One region of the Streptosporangium sp. NPDC000396 genome, then DNA from elsewhere that is predicted to be linked to it. Evidence: riboswitches for the same ligand, from Rfam matches in the RefSeq annotation. Region 1 holds a riboswitch; each other region holds the start of a gene.
The links. Region 1 has a riboswitch for cobalamin ahead of ACFY2X_RS05815 (CbtB domain-containing protein). Riboswitches for the same ligand answer to the same signal wherever they lie in the genome.

Region 1 (6,010 bases):
CCCCGGGAGGATCGTCCCCCCTGGGAGCGCCGCCGTCGTCGGAATCCTCGCCAGGACCGCCGTCAGGGCCGTCGCCGGGGCCCCCTGCGCCGGGGCCCGGATCGTCACCGGGGTCGTCCGGGTCCTCCGGGTCGTCGGGAATCTGGTTGAGGAGATCCTCCAGCTTGGCCTCGTCCAGGCCGGGGGCGTCGAAGGGGTCGCGGCGGCGGCGGTGCGGAAGAGCGAGCCTGGCCGCCTCCCTGACGTCGTCGGCGGTGACGGTGGTGCGTCCCTGCCAGGCGGCGTGGGCGATCGCGGCGTTCGCGGTGACGATGTCGGCCCGGAGCCCGTCCACCTCGAAGGCCGCGCAGACCGTGGCGATCTGCCGCAGCGCGGAGTCCGGCAGGACCACGCCCGCCACCCGGTCCCGGGCCTCGGCGACACGCACCGCCAAGGCCTGCTCCTGACCGGACCACCGGGCCGCGAACCCGGCGGGATCGGCCTCGAACGCCAGGCGTCGCCGTACCACCTCCGCCCGCTGGGACGGCTCCCTCGAGGCCCGCACCTCCACCGTCAGCCCGAACCGGTCCAGGAGCTGCGGCCGCAGCTCCCCCTCCTCCGGGTTCATGGTTCCCACCAGCAGGAACCGGGCGGCGTGCCGTACCGACACCCCTTCGCGCTCGACGTAGCAGGTGCCGAGGGCGGCGGCGTCCAGCAGCAGGTCGACCAGGTGATCGTGGAGCAGGTTGACCTCGTCCACGTAGAGAACGCCCCGGTGAGCTCCCGCCAGGAGGCCGGGCTCGAAGGCCTTCACCCCCTCGGTGAGCGCCCGTTCGAGGTCGAGCGAGCCGGCCAGACGGTCCTCGGAGGCGCCGACCGGCAGCTCGACCAGGCGCGCGGGCCGTACGGCACCGGCCCGGGAAGCCCCCGGCGGCGCGTCCGCCGCAGGCACCTCGTGCGGCCCGTCGGGGCATTCGGGGTCCGGCGCGGCGGGGTCACAGGAGAAACGGCAACCGTGCACCACCTCGACGGGTGGCAGGAGCGCCGCCAGTGCCCGCACGATCGTGGACTTCGCGGTGCCCTTCTCCCCCCGGACCAGCACTCCGCCGACGCGGGGGGACACGGCGTTGAGGAGGAGCGCGAGCTTCAGGTCCTCCGATCCCACGATCGCGGTGAAGGGATAACGCGGGTCACGCACCTTCGGGATCTCCTTGAATGTCGTCATGCGGGGTAGCTCAACCGCCAGCGCCCGTCCCGGCCGGTGAGCGCGACGCGGGCCAGCGGCGCGACGTCGACACGCCAGAACGCCTGGGCGGGCGCGCCGAGCGCGTGGACGACCGCGGCGCGGATGACCGGGGGATGGGTGACCGCGACGAGCCTGCCGGGAGCCCGGCGGGACAGCCAGCCGGACACCCGGCCGAGGAGATCGGTGATCGACTCTCCCCCGTGGGGTGCGGCGGCGGGGTCGGTGAGCCAGGCGGCGAGGCCTTCGGGCTCGGCCGCCTCGACCTCGCCGAGCGTCCTGCCCCTCCAGCGCCCGTAGTCGCAGTCGGCGAGCAGCGGGTCGGGGTCGGCCCGCAGGCCGAGGGCCTCGGCCGTCTGGACACAGCGCAGCTCGGCGGCGCAGGCCGCCGAGCCGGGGCCGAACTGCGGGGCCAGGGCGGCGGCCCGGCGCAGGCCGGGTTCGTCGAGCGGTTCGTCGCCCGGGAACACGGCCCGCGCCGTCGCCGGCGTCGAGGCGTGACAGACCAGCAGCAGGCGGGTGACCCCCGAGGGGAGCATCACACCGGGCTGCGTTTGCGCGCGGCGAAGGCGAACAGCGCGCCGACGCCGAGCCAGAACACCGCCTGCGTGCCTATGGAGGCGATCCGGAAGTCCCACAGAAGGTCCGCGGGGAAGCCCTTGGGCACCTCGTTGATCTTCGGCAGGAGGATCCAGGCCGCCGCCACCGGCACCAGCACCGCGGCGCCCGCGGCCAGCCAGCGCAGCCATGGCTCGCTCTGGGAGACGTAACGGTAGGTGGCCGTGCCCGCGGCGACGGCGAGGATCCCGATGGCCACGGCGACCAGGTAGAGCACGGTGCGCTGGTCGATCGTCTCGGGGTCACCGACGGCGGGCGGGTTGGCGGGATATTTGACGAAGGGGACGAGAACGATCGCGGTGAACGCGGCGGCCGCGAGAGTGATCGCGAGCGCCGGTTCCGACGCGGGCCCGACCCGGCCGCGCACGGCCGCGTACGCGAGGGCGAACAGGCCGCCGACGGCCAGGCCGTACAGGGCGAGGGCGAGGAAGAGCCCGAACCGCTGGCCGTTCCTGCTGACCAGTTCCTCGCCGTCGTCGTGGGAGTGCTCGGCGGGCTCGGCCGCCTCGTGGGAGTGGGATCCGGCTGGGGAGGCGGCCGCGGCCGCCTCCTCCAGCGCGATGGCCTGGTCGATGCGCGGCTCGCCCACGGTGTAGGCGAAGGCGGCCGCGAGCAGCCCGGCGATCAGCCCGACGAGCATGCCCCGGACGAGGAGTTTGACGATCACGTGCGGCTCAGTGGCACGGGACGCCGAGCAGGTGACGCCCGTCGTGCATGAGTTCGTGCAGGTAGTTCCCGGTCTGCGAGATCGCGCCCTGGTCGAAGGCGACCAGGTAGGCGACGAGCAGGAGCACCGGTACGGCGATCAGCCAGCGGGTGAGAGAAGTCCACGGGATGGACTGGGTCTGCGGAGCCGAGATCTGGCTCACAGCCACCTCCTTCGGGATTTACGCGTCCCTTTTCGTAAGGCCGGTGGCGGTCGAGTGACCTGGCTTCCGGCTTTTGGGGCCGGTTACAGTGGCGCGACCGCACCGGAATCTCACCGGACTTCCCTCGCACCGCCACAAAACACCCGGAACGTACCCCGGCTGCTTATCCCTCGTCAATCCAGACAACCAACAATAGACTGCCGAAATGCACCATTTGCGCCTTTTATCCGGAAATAACTCGCGGAGTGGCGGCCCGGCCCGGGCCGCCACTCCGCGAGCGGGCGGTCACTGCTCGCCGGTGAGGGCGGCCACCAGATCCGACGCCGTGCGGCAGCGGTCGAACAGCTCGCCCACATGGGCCCTGGTGCCGCGCAACGGCTCCAGGGTCGGGACGCGCTGCAGGGACTCGCGGCCGGGGATGTCGAAGATGACCGAGTCCCAGGAGGCGGCCGCGACCGATTCGCTGAACTGGCTCAGGCAACGGCCGCGGAAGTAGGCGCGCGTGTCGCTGGGCGGGGCCTCGATGGCCCGCTGCACCTCCTCCTCGGTGACCAGGCGCTGCATCCGGCCCCGGGCGACCAGCCGGTTGTACAGGCCGCGGTCGGGACGGATGTCGGAGTACTGCAGATCCACGAGCTGCAGGCGCGGGTGGGACCAGGCGAGGCCGTCACGGGAGCGGTAGCCCTCCAGCAGCTCCAGCTTGGCCACCCAGTCGAGCTCCCGGGAGAGCTGCATCGGGTCCTCGGCCAGCCGGGTGAGAACCGACTCCCAGCGGTCCAGGACGTCCTTGGTGAGCTCGTCCACGCCGTTGCCGCTGCGCTCCTCGGCGTACTTGCGGGCCAGCTCCAGATACTCCATCTGGAGCTGGACGGCCGTGAGCTTGCGGCCGTCGCGCATCGGGATCTCGTATCTGAGCGTCGGGTCGTGGGAGACCGCGCGCAGCGCCTGGACGGGATTGTCCACGGCGAGATCACGGGTGAAGTAGCCGTCCTCGATCATGGCGAGGATCAGCGCGGTGGAGCCCAGCTTCAGGTAGGTGGAGATCTCCGACATGTTGGCGTCGCCGATGATGACGTGCAGGCGACGGTATTTCTCCGGGTCGGCGTGGGGCTCGTCGCGAGTGTTGATGATCGGCCGCTTGAGCGTGGTCTCCAGGCCCACCTCGACCTCGAAGAAGTCGGCTCGCTGGCTGATCTGGAAGCCCTCGCCGCGCGAGTCCTGGCCGATGCCGACCTTTCCCGCGCCGGTGACCACCTGCCGGGAGACGAAGAACGGCGTCAGGTATCTGACGATGTCGGCGAACGGCGTGGCCCGCCTCATCAGGTAGTTCTCGTGACAGCCGTAGGAGGCGCCCTTGTTGTCGGTGTTGTTCTTGTAGAGCTGGATCGGGGCGTTGGACGGGACCGCCGAGGCGCGGACCGCGGCGTCGTGCATGACCCGCTCCCCCGCCTTGTCCCAGATCACCGCGGCCCGCGGGTTGGTGCACTCGGGAGTGGAGTATTCGGGATGGGCGTGATCCACATACAGCCGAGCACCGTTGGTAAGGATCACGTTGGCCAGGCCCAGATCCTCGTCCGTGAGCTGGCTCTGATCGGCCATCTCCCTGGACAGGTCGAAGCCCCGTGCGTCACGCAGGGGGTTCTCCTCTTCGAAGTCCCACCGCGCCCGCCGAGCCCTGGCCGCCGACGCGGCCAGGTAGGCGTTGACGACTTGCGAGGAGGTCACCATCGCGTTGGCCCCCGGCTGTCCGGGCACGGAGATACCGTATTCGGTCTCGATGCCCATCACCCGCCGTACCGTCATGCGCACCCTCTGTTCATCCGGGACTGTCTTCTCCGCCGTATATATCCCCGACCCTAGACCCTTCACTATGCCCGGTGACCAGACAGTTATGGCAACGAAGCCTTTTCGCCCGCCGCGAAGGACGTCCCGGAGGGCGCCGGGGGCGGGGGTGCGGCCTTCCGACGTCGCCTGACCTTGACGAAATCCTGAACCGGCCGTTCGATGAACCGGTAAACCCCATAGGAGAAAATCATCGCGGCCAGGATGGTGACCACGGCGGTCAGCCAGGGCGGCAGCGAGTCCCGCAGGGCGGGAATGATGACGACGGCGGCCGTGGTGTGGAAGAGATAGAGCGGGTAGGTGAGCGCGCCCAGGACGACCAGGCCGCGCCAGCGCATCCAGCCCAGCCAGCCGAGCGCCACCATCGCCATGAGCACGTAGAAGCCGATCACCGTGGCGGCGACGGCCCACTCGGGCACGGGCATCGCGGCGTAGCCGACCTTCTCGATCCGCCCGGCGACCCGGTCGAGCGCCGAGTTGACCGCCAGGCCCGCGCTGATCCCGGCCAGGCACCACAGGACCAGCTTGGGCCCGTGCTTGGTCATCAGGAAGAAGGCCATGCCACCGACGAAGTACGCCGCGTACTTGGGCATCACCAGCAGCTCGACCCACTTGTCGTCGCTGCCCGCGAAGAACCCGGCGGCCAGCAGCCAGACGCCCATGAAGACCAGACAGCGGTTGAGCGTCACCCCGACGATCACCAGGACCGAGATCAGCAGGTAGAAGCGGAGCTCGACCCAGAGCGACCAGTAGACGCCGTTGGCGTCGTAGACGCCGAAGGCCCGCTGCAGCATCGTGAGATTGACCCCGTACTCCCCGGGGCTGAGCTTGGGATCCAGGGCCGTGGCCGCGGTCAGGCCGTAGACCGCCGCGGTGACGCCGACGCTGACCCAGTAGGCGGGGAAGAGCCGCACCAGCCGGGACAGGGCGAACGCCCCCAAGCCCCGCCCCCAGATGCTCATCAGGATGACGAAGCCGCTGATCATGAAGAACAGCTCGACGCCCAGGATGCCGAGCCCGGACGGCGTGGCGATCGCGGGGAACAGATCGGCCGGGCGATCCCCCCACACCGAGGCGAAGGCGATGAAGTAGTGGAAGGCGAGCACCGCCATGGCGGCGACGAAACGGAGAAGGTCGAGTTCGGCGAGGCGGCCGCTCCCCCGAGCCGCTTCGCGAGACCCCGCGCCGGTCACCTGACGACCGGGCCGAAATGTTCACGCACGCCACTTGGACGGCGTTTCGATCAGTTGGGTTCCACGTGACGAAACCATACTTGTGCGGCAGACGGGAAACCCGGTCCGGGACGGAGAACGCCGGCGGCGCGGCCCCCGCCCAGGGAACCGCGCCGCCGGCGTACGTGCCGTTAGAGGTATTGACCGGTGTTTGGCACCGTGTCGATGGACCGGCCGGCTTCCGTGCCCTGCTTGCCCGTCACGAGGGTGCGGATGTAGACGATCCG
Region 2 (6,010 bases), on a different contig from region 1:
GCGGGCGGCACGTTTCCGCTACCGCCGCCACACCTGCCATCCCTCTCTGTCCCCCTTCGTCGAACACCACTGGATCATCCGCTGGGATCTGGAGGAACCGTACGAGCAGCGGGTCGTCTCGCACCCGTCGGTGAACCTCGTCTTCCAGGAGCACCGTCCCCAGGTCGCCGGGGTGATCACGGGCGACTACGTGGAGACCCTGACCGGCGCCGGTGTCATCGTCGCCACCCGCTTCCGTCCTGGGGGTTTCCGCCCCTTCCTCGGCGCTCCGGTCTCGACCGTCACCAACCGTTTCCTCCCCGTGTCCGAGATCTTCGGCCCCTCCGCCGACGCGGCCGCCCCGGCCATGCTGGCGGCCCGCGACGCCGAGGCCGTGGCGCTGCTGGACGAGTTCCTCCTGGTACGGCTTCCGCCCCGCGACCCCACCGCCGAGCAGGTGGGCGCCATGGTCGCCGGAATCATGGCGAGCCCGGAGATCACGCGTGTCGACGACGTGGCCGCCCGGCACGGCGTGACCGTGCGGACCCTGCAGCGCCTGTTCAAGGAGTACGTCGGCGTGCCCCCGAAATGGGTGATCCGCCGCTATCGCATCCACGAGGCCGCCGAGCAGGCCACTTCGGCCACCGACTGGCCGCGACTGGCCGCCGGGCTCGGCTACAGCGACCAGGCCCACTTCGTCCGCGATTTCACCTCGGTCGTCGGCATGTCCCCCACCGCCTATGCCCGTGCCGTGGAGGCGCCCTAATACCAGAGGGATATTTCATATTCAGCGTGCGTCCTGCGTGACGAGCGCGCCATGCAGGAAGAGCTCCACCAGCTCCTCCACGGTCAGGGGCGCCGGCGCGCCCGGACGGCCCGCCGACATCACCAGAAACTGGAAAGCCTCCGCGAGCCGCTCGGGGGCGAGCCTGAGATCCTCGCGCTCGGGCTCGAACAGGGCGGCCAGGGCGGCCCGTGGCGCGGCCAGCCCGGCCTCCCGGTCCGGGAGCGGGCCGCCCTCCCCGGGCCTTCCGGGCTGTGGGCGGCCGGGCCGCCCCGCTCCCCCCAAGCCGTGGAGGGCTCCCGCCACCGCACCCATCCGGGTCAGGTAGCCGCGCATCGCCTCGGCCGCCTCGGCCAGGCGGGCGGACAGGGGCTGGTCCAGCGAGATCGAGGCCAGATAGGCGATCGTGTCGTCGGGCCGCAGGGCTTCGGCCAGGCAGGCGGCGAGCAGGGCCTCCTTGTCGGGGAACACGCGGAAGATGGTGCCTTCGCCGATGCCCGCGGCTCGGGCGATCTTCGCGGTGGTCACCGACGCTCCGTACTCGATGACCAGAGGCAGAGCCGCCGCCACGATCATCGCGCGGCGCTGGTCAGGGTCCATCGCCGGAGCGCGGCGTCGGCCAGAGGTCTCGGTCATGGTGCCGATTATCATGAGTGAGCACTCACTCAGGCAAATGTCCTCCACCGGCCGCTCACCATGCCCGGTGGCGGAACAGGAGGACTACAGGATCGGCTCGGTCCCGCCCACCGGTTGCCTGGTCCAGGCCTGGTGCTCGGACTCGCGGATCTCCTCCTCGGCGGTCTGCTCCACCCTGGCCATGGCGATCCGCAGGATCGGCGGGGCCATCAGCGAGGTCACGATCGCGACGAGCACCACGATGGTGTACGCCTCGACGCTGAGGATGCCCAGCCGCAGGCCGACCATGGCGACCACGACCTCGATCACGCCGCGGGCGTTGAGCCCGGCGCCGAGCGCGAGCGCCTCCCACCTGTTGAGCCTGCTCAGCCGCGCCCCGGCGTAGGCGCCGAGGAACTTCCCGATGATCGCGATGGCCAGTACGGCGAGCCCGGCGAGCAACACCTCGGGCCTGGCCAGCGCCGTCAGGTCCATCCGCAGGCCCGCGGTGGCGAAGAAGATCGGCGCGAACCCCGACAGCACGACCGTGCGCAGCGGGGCGAGCCTGGACGGGGCGACCCTGCCCGCGCTGCCGATGAGGATGCCGCAGACGAACGCTCCGAAGACCGCCTCCAGGCCCAGCGCGTGGGTCCCGGCCGCGGCGAGCAGGATGAGCACGGCCGCGGTGGCGACGGTCGGCCCCGGCTCGTCCGACTTGCCAGTGAGCTGTAACACTCCCCTGACCAGCGGGCGGCCGAGCGTGAGCGCGAACACGACGATGGCGACCAGGTAGGCCAGCGAGGTCAGCACGGTGCCGGTGGACACCGCGTTCACGGCCATCGCGCTCACGATCGACAGCATGAACCAGCCGAAGGCGTCGTCGATCATGCCGGCGGTCAGCGTGAGCTGGCCGATGTTGCGGTGCAGCAGCTTCATGTCCATGAGCGTCTTGGCGATGACCGGGATCGCGCTGACGCACATCGCCACGCCCAGGAACAGCGCGAAGACGGTGGTGTCGGTGCCGTCCGGGATCAATGCCTTGGGCAGCAGGAAACCGGCGCCGATGCCCAGCCCGAGCGGGACGACGAGGCCGCCGACGCTGACCCCGGCGGCCGTGACGCCACGCCGCCGAACCAGACCCATGTCCATGTGGATGCCGGTGAGGCCGACCAGCAGCAGCACGCCGATCTGGCCGACCGCGTCGAGCAGGTGAAACTGCTCGGGGACGGCGGGGAACAACCAGCCCTGCATGCCCGGCGCGACGTGCGCCAGGAAGGAAGGACCGAGGACCACACCGACGAACAGTTCGCCGACGACGGCGGGCATGCCGAACCGGGTGGCGAGCCGGCCGAAAACCAGTGCCAGCATGAGCAGCAGGCCCACCTGGAGCAGGAACACGAGCAGGTTGTGGGCGGCGATCGGTGCTACGGGAGCACCCAGCGAGACGAGCATCATCCTCCCTCAGGGATGAGCGATTCGTAAAAGATCTACCCCTGGCCGTTCGGGACCCACCCGGAAGCAAGTCACGAACCGATCACGGCGGCGTTGCCGGCGGAAGCACCCGCAGCGCTGCCAGTGGGAGCCACGGCCTTCCGCACTTTCGCCGGAGCCGGGTTATGCTGCCCGTGCGGCTGGTTCGCCGCTCCCCGGTGGAGCGGCGAGGCAACAGGGAACCCGGTGCGATTCCGGGACTGCCCCGCAGCGGTGAGTGGGAACGACCGCCGTCACACAAGCACTGGGTGAACGACCACCTGGGAAGCGACGGCCAGTAGGAAACCGACACGACGCCCACGAGTCCGAATACCTGCCACCGCCCGCGCGCCGGCCGGTGCGCGGAATGTCCATGGCCTCGCGGGAGGGTCAGAGGGTCTACCTCGCCATGCCCGCCGAGACCGGGTTCCACGAGGGAAAAGGACCCATGAGAGACCAGCGCACCACCATTCTCGGCTATCCCAGGATCGGCCCCGACCGGGAGCTGAAGAAGGCCGTCGAGTCCTACTGGGCGGGCGGAATCGACTCCACCGGGCTTCAGGAAGCCGCCCGCGCCCTGCGCGAGCGCACCTGGACCGAGCTACGCGACGCGGGACTGACCGGCATCCCCTCCAACACCTTCTCCTTCTACGACCATGTCCTCGACACCAGCGTGATGGTCGGCGCCATCCCCGACCGTTTCACCGCCCTCGACGGCCTGGAGCGCTATTTCGCCATGGCTCGTGGCGCCCAGGGAATCGCCCCCCTGGAGATGACCAAATGGTTCAACACGAACTACCACTACCTCGTGCCGGAGGTGGGCCCGCAGACGCGATTCCGGCTGGCCTGGGAAAAGCCCCTGGCGGAGTACGGCGAAGCCAGGCGCCTGGGCATCGAGACCAGGCCGGTGCTGGTCGGCCCGCTCACCTACCTGCTGCTGTCCAAGTCCACCGAGGCCTCCTTCACGCCGCTCCGGCTCCTGGACGACCTGCTCGACGTCTACGCCGAGCTGCTGGAGCGGCTGGCCACCGCCGGAGTCACCGAAGTGCAGCTCGACGAACCGGCGCTGGCCGCGGACCGGTCGGCCGAAGAGCTGAAGGCGCTCGCCCGCGCCTATGACCACCTCGGCGGGCTCAGCCATCGCCCGAGGCTGCTGGTCGCCACCTGCTTCGGCGAGATCGGCGACGCGCTGCCCGTGCTGGCGGCGACCCGCGTCGAGGCCATCGGGCTGGACTTCGTCGCCGGCCCCGGCAACCTGACGGCGGCGGCCTCGATTCCCGGGCTGGCGAACAAGACCGTGGTGGCCGGGGTGGTGAACGGCCGCAACGTGTGGCGCACCCGGCTGCCCGACGCGCTGTCCACCTGCGCGGCGCTGCTCGGGCTGGCCGGAGAGGTGGTCGTCTCCACCTCCTGCTCGCTGCTGCACGTCCCGCTCGATCTGGAGCGGGAGGCGGCGATGCCCGAGGGGCTGGCGTTCGCCCGGCAGAAGGTGGCGGAGGTCGTGGCGATCGGCCGTGCGATGAGGGAGGGGCCGGACGCGGTCGTGCCCGCCGTACCGGCCAGAGCTCCGGTGGACGCGCGGGTCCGGGCCCGGCTGGAGGCGCTGGGTGAGGGTACGGCGCGGGCCGGTCACGCCGAGCGGGCGGCGATCCAGCGGGCGGCGCTGAGACTGCCGCCGCTGCCCACGACCACGATCGGCTCGTTCCCCCAGACGGACGCGGTCCGGCGGGCCCGCGCCGACCTGCGGGAAGGCCGGATCGACCGGGCGACGTACGAGGCGGCGATACGGGTCGAGATCGACTCGGTGATCGCCCTGCAGGAGGACATCGGGCTGGACGTGCTGGTCCACGGTGAGCCCGAGCGCAACGACATGGTCCAGTACTTCGCCGAGCAGCTTGACGGGTACGCCACCACCGAGCACGGCTGGGTCCAGTCGTACGGCACGCGGTGCGTGCGACCGCCGATCCTGTTCGGGGACGTGGCCAGGCCGGAGCCGATGACGGTGGGCTGGACCGTCTACGCCCAGTCCCGGACCGGCAGTCCCGTCAAGGGCATGCTGACCGGGCCGGTCACCATGCTGGCCTGGTCGTTCGTCCGGGAGGACCAGCCTCTGGCCGATACCGCGCGGCAGGTGGCGCTGGCGTTGCGGGACGAGATCCGTGACCTGGAGGCGGCGGGTATCCGGATCATCCAGGTGGACGAGCCCGCGCTGCGGGAGCTGCTGCCGCTCAAGGCGGCCGATCGTGACGCCTACCTGGCCTGGGCGGTCGCCGCGTTCCGGTTCGCCACCTCGGGCGTGTCCGACTCCACGCAGATCCACACGCACATGTGCTACTCGGAGTTCGGGGAGATCATCGGCGCCATCGGCGACCTGGACGCGGACGTGACCAGCGTCGAGGCGGCCAGGTCCCGGATGGAACTGCTGGACGACCTGCGCACCGCCGGATACACGCGCGGGATCGGGCCCGGCGTCTACGACATCCACTCCCCTCGCGTGCCGGAGATCGGTGAGATCGAGCAGGCGCTCCGGCTGGCGGCCCGAGTGGTGGAGCCGGAACGGCTCTGGGTCAATCCCGACTGCGGGCTGAAGACGCGGAGCTACGCTGAGACTGAGGTGAGCCTGCGGAACATGGTGACCGCGGCCCGTAGGATCCGCGCGCTGTAACCCGCGCCCGGAGATCCGCGCGGGCCCCGGCCTGCTCTCCGGACCCGCGCGTGGACGGTGCGGTACGGCGTGCGGGTGGGCGGGGTGAGCATCGGCTCCGCCCGCCCGTACGCGGGATCACCATCCGGCTGTCTGAAATGTCCTCTGGACAGCGGAGGCTTTTCCTACAAAATTAGTTGGGTATTGATCTCGGTCGAGGAGTCCACATGGCACTCATCCAGCCCGATCCCACCTTCTATCCATCAGCCCGCGAGGCCATGCTGGCCCCTCGGGAGGAGCTCGCCTACGTCGTCCTGCTTGACGCCTCCGGAGACGGGCGCCCCGACGGGCTCGCCACGATCGACCTGTCCGACGGAACGATCGCCAACGTGCACGACGCGTCCGTCCCGGGCGACGAGTTCCACCACTTCGGATGGAACGTGTGCAGTTCGGCTCTGTGTCCCTACGCTCCTCACCCACATGTCGAGCGGCGCTATCTCGTCGTTCCCGGCCTCCGG
Region 3 (6,010 bases), 200 kb from region 1:
GCGCGGGCTCGGCTTCCTCCGCCGGCGCGGGCCGCGCCGCGTTGACCGGGCTCGGGATCAGCGCCAGCGAGAAGTACGGCACGCCGTCCGGGTCCACCTCGGCGAGCGGGGCCAGGCGCTGGCCGCCGGTGGTGGCGCGCTCCACGTACCAGGCCTCGTCGAGGCGACCGGCCTGGGCCAGCGCGTCACGCACCTTGGTGAACGTCCGGCCGAGCTTGAGGATCGCCACCGAGTCGGTGGCGGCGACGCGCTCGGCGAGGACCTCCGCGGGAAGCGTCCCGGGCAGCACGGTGAGCGTCTCGTCCCGTTCGACCAGAGGCCGGCCGAGGACCGCCGCGGCACCGCTCACCGAGGTCACCCCGGGGACCACCTCGGTGACGTAGCGATGGGACAGGCGCTTGTGCATGTGCATGTAGGAGCCGTAGAAGAGCGGGTCGCCCTCGCACAGCACCACCACGTCGCGGCCCGCGTCCAGGTGTGCGGCCAGCCGCAGCGCGCAGTCGGCGTAGAAGTCGTCGATGGCACCCTGGTAGCCGCCGGGATGATCGGTGGTCTCCGTGGTGAGCGGGTAGATGAGGGCTTCCTCGATCTGACCGTCACGCAGGTACGGCGCGGCCACCGAGCGGGCGATGCTCCTGCCGTGGCGGGCGCTGTGGAAGGCGATCACGTCCGCCTCACCGATCAGGCGGGCGGCCTTGACGGTCACCAGCTCCGGATCGCCCGGCCCGAGCCCCACTCCCCACAGCCGTCCGGTCACGTTGTCGCTCATTCTTCCTCGCTCGCGATCGCGTTGACCGCGGCGGCGGTCATCGCGCTTCCACCCCGGCGGCCGTGCACGACCAGGTACTCCAGGCCCGCCGGGTGCTCGGCCAGGGCCTGCTTGGACTCGGCGGCGCCGATGAAGCCGACCGGGATCCCGAGCACGGCGGCCGGCCGCCCGGCGCCCTCCTCGACCATCTCCAGCAGCCGGAACAGCGCGGTCGGCGCGTTGCCGATCGCGACCACGGATCCCTCCAGCCGGTCGCGCCACAGCTCCAGCGCCGCGGCGCTGCGGGTGGTGCCCAGCCGCTCGGCGAGCTCCGGCACGCCCGGCTCGCCCAGCGTGCAGATCACCTCGTTGCCGGCGGGCAGCCGGCGGCGGGTCACCCCGGAGGCGACCATCATCGCGTCGCACAGCACCGGCGCGCCCGCGCGCAGGGCCGCGCGCGCCGAGGCGACCACGCCGGGTGACCATCCGAGGTCGGTGACCAGGTCGACCATCCCGCAGGAGTGGATCATGCGGACCGCCACCTGGGCGACATCCGCGGGCAGACCTCCCAGGTCGGCCTCGGCGCGGATGGTGGCGAAGGAACGGCGGTAGATCTCCGCGCCGTCGCGGACGTAGTCGATCACGTTCCTCCTCTGACGGCCGTCAACGCGGCCGTGGTCTCTTCGATGCCCGCACAGGTCACGCCGCGGCCGTCCAGGTCCACGCGGTAGCCGTCGCCGGTGGCGACCACGTCGGCGACTCGCCCCCGGGGACGGCCGCAGCGCCGTTCGCAGCCCGCCCAGTGCACGGGGAGCGTACCGGTGCGCGGGGAATCCGCCACACGCGGGGCGACGGCACGGGCCGCGTCGGCCTGCACGTCGGCCAGCGACCTGGCGCAGCCGGGGCGGCCGGTGCAGGCCGTCACGCCGATCCACGGCGAGGCGGGGTCGGTGACCAGGCCCGCGTCCGCCAGCAGGCCGATCGCCCGGGAGACTTCGGCACGGGCCAGACCGGGCAGGACCACGCCCCGCCACGGCGTCAGCCGTACCTCGCCGGAGCCGGAGGAGGCCAGGCGGGCGAGCAGTTCCGCCTGGGCGGAGGTCAGCCGCCCGAGGGGTATCGCGACCCCGAGGGCGACCTCTGGGCCGGTGGTGGTGCGCGATCGTTCGATGACGCCTACCGGGCCGAGCGTGACGGGGCGAAGCCGTACGCGGTCGGAGGACGTGAGCGCGGCGCGGGACGGCACCGGCGCGGGGGCGGCGGGATCGGCGGGCGCGGTCGTGGCGCGGGTCTGACCGACGCCGACGGCCGGGGCGGCGGAGGCGAGCATGGCGCCGGCCCGGGCCGCGACCCGTGCGGGACCGTCGGCCAGCTCGCCGATCCGCCAGGCGCCGGTTCCCTGGGCGGACGACTCCGCGAGGAACGCCTCGGCGGCGGCGAGCAGGGCGGGCACCATCGAGACCGCCGGCACGCGCAGGCCGCTGTCGGTGCCCGCGAGGATGACGGCGGCCTCCTCCGGGCCTGCCGGCAGGAGGCAGGCGTCGGCGCCGAGCCCGGCCACGTCCCCCCGGCCGTCGTCGAGGGCGAACATGAACCGCCCCGAGAGGGCGGCGAGGGCGGGCCGGGCGCACAGGCGCCGGTCCAGTTCGGCGACCAGGGGGGTGACGTCGAGAAGCCCGTCGCCGTCGAGCCCGGTCAGCGGGGAGGCGAGGATGTTGCGGACTTTCTCGTGGGTGGGCGACGGCAGCAGCCCCGCCGCGGCCATCCGGCTCGCGAACGCGTCCACGCCTCCCGGGCCGCCCGCCGGACCGGGGCCGGTGGCGAGGCCGCGGATCTGGACGTTCGCGCGGGAGGTCAGCTCGATGACGCCGCTCCCGCAGACGGTGGCGGCCTCGGCGAGGTCGCGCAGCTGGGAGGCGGTCAACCGGCCGCCGGGAATCCTGATCCGCGCCAGGCCGCCGTCGGCGGCGGCGTGCACCTGAAGTGCCCCCGGACATGCGTCTGAGCGCGATCGTCCGAAAGAGTCGCCTGTGACCACGCTGAGGATGTTAACTCCAGTTTCTTGCAAAGAGCCGGGCTGCCGTAGTCTCATCGTGGCGACGGCACAGGGAGGAAGCCGGTGTGAATCCGGCGCGGTCCCGCCACTGTAACCGGGGAGCGAACCCCACCCAGGCCACTGTCCGGCGACGGACGGGAAGGCCGGGGGGAGCACCGATCCGGGAGCCAGGAGACTCCAGCCGTCGTGGCCGACGACGACCCGGGGCGAGGACCCCGAGGGAGGAAGCTCTGTTGCGCTTTTCGCCGTTCCCCTGCGCCCCCGCGGCACCGCTGGGCCGTACCGCCTCGCTTCCCGTGGAGCGTGGCGCGTGATCCTCCTGCTCTCGACCTCGGACACCGACCTGCTCAGCGCCCGCGCGAGCGGCGCGGACTACCGGCTGGGCAACCCCGCCCGGCTCACCGCCGAAGATCTGCCGTCCCTGACGGAGGGCGCCGACCTGGTCGTGGTCCGGCTGCTCGGCGGGCGCCGCGCCTGGGAGGAGGGCCTGGACGCCCTGCTCGCCGGGCCCCGCCCCGTCGTCGTCCTCGGCGGCGAGCAGGCGCCGGACGCCGAGCTGATGGAACTGTCCACCGTGCCCGGCGGCGTCTGCGCCGAAGCGCACGCCTACCTCGCGCACGGCGGACCGGCCAACCTCGCCGAGCTCCACCGCTTCCTGTCCGACACCCTGCTGCTGACCGGACACGGGTTCGCCGCGCCCGCCCCCACCCCCGCCTGGGGCGTGCTGGAACGCCAGGCCCGCCGCGAGGACGGCCCGGTCGTCGGGGTGCTCTACTACCGGGCACACCATGTCGCGGGGAACACCGCCTTCGTCGAGACCCTCTGCTCGGCCGTCGAGGACGCGGGCGGCCGGGCTCTGCCCGTCTACTGCGCCTCCCTGCGCAGCGCGGAGCCCGGCCTGCTGGAGACCCTGCGCGCTGTGGACGCCCTGGTGGTGACCGTGCTCGCGGCCGGTGGCACCCGGCCGGCCACCGCGTCGGCGGGCGAGGACGACGAGGCCTGGGACGTCGGCGCGCTCGCCGAGCTGGACGTGCCGATCCTGCAGGGTCTGTGCCTGACGAGCAGCCGGGCGTCCTGGGAGGACAACGACGACGGCCTGTCCCCGCTCGACGCGGCCACCCAGGTCGCGATCCCCGAGTTCGACGGGCGGATCATCACGGTCCCGTTCTCCTTCAAGGAGATCGACGAGGACGGGCTGACCGTCTACGCGGCCGACCCGGAGCGCGCTGCGCGCGTGGCCGGCATCGCGGTACGGCACGCCGTGCTCCGGCACGTCCCGGCCGGCGAGCGGCGGATCGTGCTGATGCTCTCGGCCTATCCCACCAAGCATTCCCGGATCGGCAACGCCGTCGGCCTGGACACCCCCGCGAGCCTCGTCAGGCTGCTGGCCGCCCTGCGCGAGCACGGTTACGACATCGGCGCAGAGGGCGAGCTGCCGGGCGTGGCCGAGCAGGACGGCGACGCGCTGATCCACGCGCTCATCGCGGCGGGCGGGCAGGACCAGGAGTGGCTCACCGAGGAGCAACTGGCCGCCAACCCGGTCCGCGTCGCGGCGAGCCGGTACGCCGAGTGGTACGGCACGCTGCCGGCGGACCTGCGAGCCGGAATGGAGGAGCACTGGGGCCCCGCGCCGGGCGAGCTGTTCGTGGACAGGTCGCAGGACCCGGACGGCGAGATCGTGCTGGCCGCGCTGCGCGCCGGAAACGTCGTGGTCATGGTGCAGCCGCCGCGCGGGTTCGGCGAGAACCCCATCGCCATCTACCACGACCCCGATCTGCCGCCCAGCCATCACTACCTGGCGGCCTACCGCTGGCTGGCCGACGACTTCGGCGCGCACGCCGTGGTGCACGTGGGCAAGCACGGCAACCTGGAGTGGCTGCCCGGCAAGTCCGCGGGGCTGTCCGCCTCCTGCGGCCCCGACGCCGCGCTCGGCGACCTGCCGCTGATCTATCCCTTCCTCGTCAACGACCCCGGCGAGGGCACCCAGGCCAAGCGCCGCGCCCACGCCACCCTGGTCGACCACCTCGTTCCTCCGATGGCCCGCGCCGACACCTACGGGGACATGGCCAGGCTGGAGCAGCTCCTCGACGAGCACGCCTCCATCGCCGCGATGGACCCGGCGAAGCTTCCCGCGATCCGCGCCCAGATCTGGACCCTGATCCAGGCCGCCAGGCTCGACCACGACCTCGGCATCGAGGACCGCCCGCACGACGCGGAGTTCGACGACTTCCTGCTGCACGTCGACGGCTGGCTGTGCGAGGTCAAAGACGTCCAGATCCGTGACGGGCTCCACGTGCTGGGCGTGGCGCCCGAAGGCGGGACGCGCGTCGACCTGGTGCTCGCGATGCTCCGCGCCCGTCAGATATGGGCCGGCAGCCAGGCAACGGCGGGACTCCGCGAGGCCTTGGGCCTGACGGAGGACGGTACGGCCGGCCGTACCGGCACGGATGAGGCCGAGACCCTCGCCCGCGCGCTGGTCGAGGCGATGGAGGAGCGGGACTGGGACCCGGCCGCCGCCGCCGAGGTGACCACCACCGTCCTTCGTCCGGCCTCGTCCCCCGCTTCGGCTGACGTGACCGCCCCGGCTGCGGCCGCGCCTGCCGCCGCAGGGGAGGAGACCGCCACTGCTCCGGGGACGGCCGCCACCGCTCCGGGGACGGCTGTCGCCGATTCCGAGGCGGAGCCGAGGACGGGCGCCCCGGCGGACCTCGGGATGGTGGAGCGGATCCTGCGGTTCGCGGCCACCGAGGTCGTGCCCCGGCTGGCCCGGACCACGGATGAGATCGGCGCGATCCTGCACGCCCTCGACGGAGGGTATGTCCCGGCGGGGCCGAGCGGGTCGCCGTTGCGCGGGCTGATCAACGTGCTTCCCACCGGCCGTAACTTCTACTCGGTCGACCCCAAGGCCGTGCCGAGCAGGCTGGCCTGGGAGACCGGGCAGGCGATGGCCGACTCCCTCCTGGAGCGTTACCGGGCGGACACCGGCGACTGGCCGCGCTCGGTCGGGCTGTCGGTGTGGGGGACCAGCGCCATGCGCACGGCCGGGGACGACGTGGCGGAGGTGCTGGCGCTGCTCGGCGTGCGGCCGGTGTGGGATGAGGCGTCGCGACGGGTCACCGGGCTGGAGGCGATCCCCGCCGAGGAACTGGGGCGCCCGCGCGTGGACGTCACTGTCCGGATCAGCGGATTCTTCCGCGACGCGTTCC

Region 2: it holds a riboswitch for cobalamin, as region 1 does, so the genes downstream of both, metE (5-methyltetrahydropteroyltriglutamate--homocysteine S-methyltransferase) here and ACFY2X_RS05815 (CbtB domain-containing protein) in region 1, are expected to answer to the same signal.
Region 3: it holds a riboswitch for cobalamin, as region 1 does, so the genes downstream of both, cobN (cobaltochelatase subunit CobN) here and ACFY2X_RS05815 (CbtB domain-containing protein) in region 1, are expected to answer to the same signal.

Annotation. Positions count from the first base shown of each region.
Region 1 covers NZ_JBIAZA010000003.1:187,213-193,222, reverse strand. The annotation lists gene ACFY2X_RS05830 (putative cobaltochelatase) at 1-1,204, opposite strand, end outside; gene ACFY2X_RS05825 (histidine phosphatase family protein) at 1,201-1,761, opposite strand; gene ACFY2X_RS05820 (CbtA family protein) at 1,761-2,507, opposite strand; gene ACFY2X_RS05815 (CbtB domain-containing protein) at 2,515-2,709, opposite strand; adenosylcobalamin (AdoCbl) riboswitch at 2,753-2,845, opposite strand; gene dop (depupylase/deamidase Dop) at 2,995-4,512, opposite strand; gene ACFY2X_RS05805 (acyltransferase family protein) at 4,599-5,744, opposite strand; gene arc (proteasome ATPase) at 5,915-6,010, opposite strand, start outside.
Region 2 covers NZ_JBIAZA010000011.1:209,605-215,614, forward strand. The annotation lists gene ACFY2X_RS19780 (DUF6597 domain-containing transcriptional factor) at 1-745, shown strand, start outside; gene ACFY2X_RS19785 (TetR/AcrR family transcriptional regulator) at 767-1,399, opposite strand; gene ACFY2X_RS19790 (cation:proton antiporter) at 1,484-2,830, opposite strand; cobalamin riboswitch at 2,994-3,205, shown strand; gene metE (5-methyltetrahydropteroyltriglutamate--homocysteine S-methyltransferase) at 3,297-5,513, shown strand; gene ACFY2X_RS19800 (selenium-binding protein SBP56-related protein) at 5,720-6,010, shown strand, end outside.
Region 3 covers NZ_JBIAZA010000003.1:389,818-395,827, forward strand. The annotation lists gene ACFY2X_RS06745 (precorrin-2 C(20)-methyltransferase) at 1-769, opposite strand, end outside; gene ACFY2X_RS06750 (precorrin-8X methylmutase) at 766-1,392, opposite strand; gene cobG (precorrin-3B synthase) at 1,389-2,840, opposite strand; cobalamin riboswitch at 2,805-3,001, shown strand; gene cobN (cobaltochelatase subunit CobN) at 3,115-6,010, shown strand, end outside.